Linked DNA regions of Verminephrobacter eiseniae EF01-2. The protein of the gene in region 1 interacts with the protein of each later gene in a pairwise test. Links are inferred from orthologs where the notes say so. Each region holds a gene or a part of one and is shown on either strand. Other genes may lie near its edges.

Region 1 (3,020 bases):
CGAAGCCCTGTGCGGCCGCATCGCCATGCTCAAGGCCGGGCAGGTGGTGGCGTTGGACAGCACTTCGCAATTGCTCACGGCGGCCTCGGGCAGCATGCTGCAATTCAAGACCGACATCGCGTTGCCGCCGGCGCTGGCCCGCCTGGCGCGGGTGACCGGGCGCGTCGTGCAGTTGCCCGCGCAGGATGCGGCCGACATCGAAAGCCATCTGGCGGCGCTGCGCCTGGCGGAGGTGGCGCTGCAAGACCTGGAGATCCGCCGCCCGGACCTGGAAGATGTGTTCCTGCAGGTGATGGCCGGCCACTCCCGATCCAACCTGACTGGCCTGGCCGGCACGGGAGCGCCGCAATGACCGGCTGGCAAACCCTTTTCTGCAAGGAAGTGCTGCGCTTTTGGAAGGTCAGCTTCCAGACCGTGGCCGCGCCGGTGCTGACCGCCGTGCTGTACCTGCTGATCTTTGGCCATGTGCTCGAAGATCATGTGAAGGTCTACCAGCGCATCAGCTACACCGCCTTCCTGGTGCCCGGCCTGGTGATGATGAGCGTGCTGCAAAACGCTTTTGCCAATAGTTCGTCGAGCCTCGTCCAGAGCAAGATCATGGGCAGCCTGGTGTTCTTGCTGCTCACGCCGCTGTCGCACCGGGCCTGGTTCGTGGCCTATGTGGGCTCGTCGATCGTGCGCGGGCTGGTGGTCGGGCTGGGGGTGTTCATCGTCACGCTGGCGTTTGCGGTTCCCGAATTCGCCGCGCCGCTGTGGATCATCGTTTTTGCGTTGCTCGGGGCGGCGCTGCTGGCCACCCTGGGGCTGATCGCCGGCCTGTGGGCGGACAAGTTCGACCAGATGGCGGCGTTCCAGAACTTCATCATCATGCCGATGACCTTTTTGTCGGGCGTGTTCTATTCGATACAGTCGCTGCCGCCGTTCTGGCAGACGGTCAGCCACCTGAACCCGTTCTTCTACATGATCGACGGCTTTCGTTACGGCTTTTTTGGCCAGAGCGACGTTTCGCCCTGGCTCAGTCTGGCCATCGTCGGCGCAGCCTGGCTGGCCGTGGCTGCATTGGCCATGCAGTTGCTGCGCACCGGCTACAAAATCCGCCACTGACCCATCGCCCACCACCACCATGACCGCTGAAGAACTGCGCCAGCGCATCGCCGCAGGCTTGGCCTGCACGCACATCACGCTCACCGGCGATGGCCGCCACTGGTATGCCAGCATCGTCTCGCCCGAGTTCGAGGGCCTGCGCGCCATCGCGCGCCACCAGCGCGTCTACGCCACGCTGGGCACGAGCATGCAGACCGACGAAGTGCATGCGCTGTCGATGAAAACCTATACCCCGGCGGAATGGGCCGTCCAGGGGCAGCAGCCATGATCGGCCGCCCGTTGCCGGCCGGTGGCGCAAGCAGGACATGCGCCGGCGGCGCAGTCCTGCCGGTTTGCGGGGGCGCGGCATGGACCGGCTCCTGATCCGTGGCGGGCGCCGCCTGCATGGCGAGGTGCCGGTTTCCGGCGCCAAGAACGCGGCCCTGCCGCAACTGTGCGCCGCGCTGCTCAGCGCCGAGCCGGTGACCCTGCTGAACATGCCCCGGTTGCAGGATGTGAGCACCATGCTGCGCCTGCTGCACCACATGGGCGTGGGGGTCGAGCGCTCGGACGACGGCCCGCTGCGCATCGATGCCGGCGCGCTCCATACCCCCGAAGCCCCCTACGAGTTGGTCAAGACCATGCGCGCCTCGGTGCTGGTCCTGGGCCCGCTGCTGGCGCGCCGGGGCGCGGCCAAGGTGTCGCTGCCCGGTGGCTGCGCGATCGGCTCGCGCCCGGTGGACCAGCATATCAAGGGCCTGACCGCCATGGGGGCGGACATCGTGGTCGAGCATGGCGACATGATCGCCAGGCTGTCCGCAGGCCGCAGGCGCCTGAAGGGCGCCCATATCGCCACCGACATGATCACCGTCACCGGCACGGAAAACTTCCTGATGGCCGCCACGCTGGCCGAGGGCGAGACGGTGCTGGAGAACGCGGCCCAGGAGCCCGAGATCGCCGACCTGGCCGAGATGCTGATCGCCATGGGGGCGCAGATCGAAGGCCACGGCAGCAGCCGCATCCGCATCCAGGGCGTGGACCGGCTGCACGGCTGCAGCCACCGCGTGGTGGCCGACCGTATCGAGGCCGGCACCTTTTTGTGCGCCGTGGCGGCCACCGGCGGCGATGTGCTGCTGCGCCATGGCCGCGCCGACCACCTGGACGCGGTGATCGAAAAGCTGCGCGCCGCCGGCGCCGATGTGCAGGCGCTCGCGGACGGCATCCGCGTGCAAAGCCCGGGCGGCGCCAAGCTCAAGGCCCAGGGCTTTCGCACCACCGAATACCCGGGCTTTCCCACCGACATGCAGGCCCAGTTCATGGCCCTCGATTGCATCGCCCAAGGCACGGCCACGGTGACCGAGACGATTTTCGAAAACCGCTTCATGCATGTCGATGAACTGCTGCGCCTGGGCGCCCGGATCCAGGTGGACGGCAAGGTGGCGGTGATCGAAGGCCAGCCCCGCCTGTCCGGCGCCACGGTGATGGCCACCGACCTGCGCGCATCGGCCTGCCTGGTGATTGCCGGCTTGGTGGCCGAGGGCCAGACGGCGGTCGAGCGCATCTACCACCTGGACCGGGGCTACGACTGCATGGAGGCGAAACTGCACGGCATAGGCGCCGATATCGAAAGAGTGCCGGCATGAGAGCCGCCCGGCCGCCCGAGGGCGCTCCTACCGCAGCCGAAGACGCAGGTGTTCCAGTGCGCGGCATGATCACCCTGGCGCTGTCCAAGGGCCGCATCTTCGACGAGACCCGGCCCCTGCTGGCAGCGGCCGGCATCGAGGTGCAGGGCGATCCGGACCGATCGCGCAAGCTCATCTTGCCCACCAACCGGCCCGATGTGCGCGTGGTGCTGGTGCGCGCCACCGATGTGCCCACCTATGTGCAATACGGCGGCGCCGACATCGGCGTGGCGGGCAAGGACCAGTTGATCGAGC
Region 2 (3,144 bases), 3.2 Mb from region 1 along the record:
CGACCCAATGCTGCAGGCCCTGGGCCATGCGCGCGAGGCCGAGCAATTGCAGGAACTGGAGCGGGGGTAACGCGCCGGTGCAGAGCGCGGGGCGCCGGGCGCCGGTGCGGGGATACAGTAATGGCAGCGACGATCGCCCATAGTCTGAAATAGTGGATTGCAAGCCCCATGACTGCCCAAAAGCTGGAAGCCGCGCCGCTGGCCCGGTGCGCCATCGCACGCAGCGCAGCGCCGCCAGCCCGGGATCAGCGCGAGGTCCATGCATTCCAGTGGGCCGCGCTGCGCCTGAGCGCTTGTGCTGGCCGCAGGAAGCCGCGCGCCTGGGGCCAGCGGGCGGGCAGTATTTCGCCACGCACCCCGGGCAGGGACTGGCGCGGGTCGATGCCGTCAGAAAAGTCAGAAAAGGCCGGGTTGTCCGCCTGCCGCGCTGGCGTGACATGCCCGGGCGTCGACCCGATGGGCATCGAGACCATGCCGCAATGCGTGGCCAAACGGCCCAAGCCCCGGTGCTGACCCCCACCCTGGCCCAGGCGCTGAACCAGGCCCGCGCGCTCGGCCTGGCGCGCATCGACGCCCAACTGCTGCTGCTGCACCAGCTAGGCCGCGCCGACGCGGGCCGCGCCTGGCTGCTGGCGCATGACAGCGATGCGCTCGCGCCCGCCCTGCATGCGCAATTCCTGGCCCTGTGCCGGCGCCGCGCAGCAGGCGAACCCGTGGCCTACCTCACGGGGCGCAAGGAGTTCTATGGCCTGCCGCTGGCCATCGACGCCCGCGTGCTCGACCCGCGCCCCGACACCGAAACCCTGGTCGATTGGGCGCTCGAAGTGATCGCCCCGCTGCCCGCCCCCCGCGTGCTGGACCTGGGCACCGGCAGCGGCGCCATCGCCCTGGCCTTGCAACGGCACTGCCCCGGCGCATGGATTCTGGCCATAGACGCCAGCGCCGATGCCCTGGCCGTGGCCCGGGCCAATGCCGGGCGGCTCGGCCTGCCGGTGCAGTTGGCGCAGGGCCACTGGCTCAGCGGCGCACCGGCAGGCTTTGACGCCATCGTCTCCAACCCGCCCTACCTGGGCGCGCAAGACCCGCACCTGGCCGCGCTGGCCCACGAGCCCCGGCAGGCGCTGGTCAGCGGCGCCGACGGCCTGCAAGACATCCGCAGCATCATCGGCCAGGCCCCCGGGCATCTGGCCGCCGGCGGCTGGCTGCTGCTCGAACATGGCCACGACCAGGCCGCCGCCGTGCACGCCCTGCTCAGCGCCCGGGGCTTTGCCCGGGTGCAAAGCCGTGCCGACCTCGCCGGCATTGCCCGTTGCAGCGGCGGGCAGTGGAACCACCGGGGTCGCACAGAGTCCGAGGGACGGTGAAATAATCCACCCCCGGTCGGCACCACGGCGACCTGCGCCGTCCCGACCTTCCAGGAGCATTCCCATGAGCGACACCCGACAACGCCTAGACGCACTCGTCAAATCCAGCGACATCCTGCTGTTCATGAAAGGCAACGCCAGCTTCCCCATGTGCGGCTTTTCCGGCCGCGCGATCCAGATACTCAAAGCCTGCGGCGTCGACCCCAAGGCCGTGGTCACGGTCAACGTGCTGGAAGATGAAGCGATCCGCCAGGGCATCAAGGAATACAGCAACTGGCCCACCATTCCGCAACTGTATGTAAAAGGCGAATTCATCGGCGGCTCGGACATCATGATGCAGATGTACGAATCGGGCGAACTGCGGCAGGTGCTGGGCACATGAGGTGAATCGCCCATGCCGCCAGCGGCCTGGGCGTGGACGGCGGTGATACCCGTACCGCAGGAAAGTGGGTAGGCAGCGGGTATGTTGTGTGCTTGAATGTTCGCGTGACCCCGCCCAAGGAGCATGCAATGAACCACCATGGCCTTGTTCCCCAGTCGCCGGCCCTGCGCTTGCCGGTGGCCCAGATGCGCAATGTGTTCAGCCCCGGCGATGTGCAGCGCAAGCTCGCCAAGCTGCAAGAGTCCGGCAGCCAGCGCGAATACGACGGCCTGCGCACGGTCTACGAACGCATGCTCGAGCGCGGCCCCGAGCGCTTTCAGGTCAAGCCTTCGGGCATCCCCGACATGGACGGCCTGTACCAGCAGTTGCCCAACTTCACCGAGGTGCTCGATGACGTGAAACGCCATGTGGCGCTGGCCCAGGACTGCAGCGATGGACTGGAAGTCACCCCGATGCTGCTGCTGGGCCCGCCCGGCATTGGCAAGACCCATTTCGCGTGCCACCTGGCCAAACTGCTGGGCACCGGCATGAACCTGTTGCCGATGAGCTCCCTGACCGCCGGCTGGCTGCTGTCGGGCGCATCGGCGCAATGGAAGGGCGCGCGGCCGGGCAAGGTGTTCGAGGCCCTGATCGATGGCGCATACGCCAACCCGGTGATCGTGGTCGATGAAATCGACAAGGCCAACGCCGACGCGCAATACGACCCGCTGGGCGCGCTGTACGGCCTGCTGGAGTACGACACGGCGCACAGCTTCACCGACGAGTTTGCCGAGGTGGCGATCGACGCCAGCCAGGTGATCTGGATCACCACCGCCAACGACAGCCGGAGCATTCCGGACCCGATCCTGAACCGCATGAACGTGTTCGAGGTGCCAGCCCCCACACCGGAGCAGGCGCGCACGATTGCACGCCATTTGTACCAGGACATCCGTGCCGGGCACGAATGGGGGCGTCTGCTGGACCCCGAGCCACGCGACGATGTGCTCGACCACCTGGCCCGGATGCCGCCGCGCGAGATGCGGCGCGCGCTGATGACTGGATTCGGCAACGCCCGGCTGGCACAGCGCGCCACGGTGGAAAGCGCCGACCTGCCGCGCACGAGCGGGGCCAAAGGGCGTATCGGATTCCTGCAATAGGCGCCGGCCCCCCGAGGTGCGCCGGGCGCGGCGGCGGTAGATGCCGGGCGCGCCGCACCTGCCCCATCGGGGTGCGCCCGGTGTGCCCGACGTGCCGTTGCCCCCGGGCCGTGCGCCGACTCCTTGGCAATGTCCGGGCGACTGGCAGCGCGTCTGCAACGCCGGCCAGCCCTGCATGTCCCTATTGAAAATCCGGGACATGTCCCCCGTCTGGCAGCGGCTGCGCGGATTACGCCGCTTGCAGCTCCATATCCATATGCAC

What was found.
Region 2: the proteins of VEIS_RS21555 (region 1) and grxD interact in binary tests that used the Escherichia coli proteins (3 or more experiments, as listed by UniProt). The link is inferred for Verminephrobacter eiseniae EF01-2 from one-to-one orthologs.

The regions. Positions count from the first base shown.
Region 1 is NC_008786.1:4,920,937-4,923,956, reverse strand. The notes cover bases 45-2,747. They hold VEIS_RS21555 (BolA family protein), read left to right. Parts: upstream 45-1,123; coding sequence 1,124-1,372; downstream 1,373-2,747. Other genes in these bases: murA (UDP-N-acetylglucosamine 1-carboxyvinyltransferase), read left to right, coding at 1,452-2,726; VEIS_RS21560 (ABC transporter permease), read left to right, coding at 349-1,104; VEIS_RS21565 (ABC transporter ATP-binding protein), read left to right, coding at 45-352. Outside these bases: more of VEIS_RS21565, read left to right, coding at 1-44; hisG (ATP phosphoribosyltransferase), read left to right, coding at 2,792-3,020. UniProt on the Escherichia coli protein: Involved in cell resistance against acid stress.
Region 2 is NC_008786.1:1,742,530-1,745,673, forward strand. Bases 261-3,087 are described here. They hold grxD (Grx4 family monothiol glutaredoxin), read left to right. Parts: upstream 261-1,428; coding sequence 1,429-1,746; downstream 1,747-3,087. Other genes in these bases: VEIS_RS28395 (hypothetical protein), read left to right, coding at 261-513; prmC (peptide chain release factor N(5)-glutamine methyltransferase), read left to right, coding at 480-1,364; VEIS_RS07595 (AAA family ATPase), read left to right, coding at 1,875-2,882. Outside these bases: prfA (peptide chain release factor 1), read left to right, coding at 1-70; more of VEIS_RS28395, read left to right, coding at 169-260; VEIS_RS07600 (helix-turn-helix domain-containing protein), read right to left, coding at 3,112-3,144. UniProt on the Escherichia coli protein: Monothiol glutaredoxin involved in the biogenesis of iron-sulfur clusters.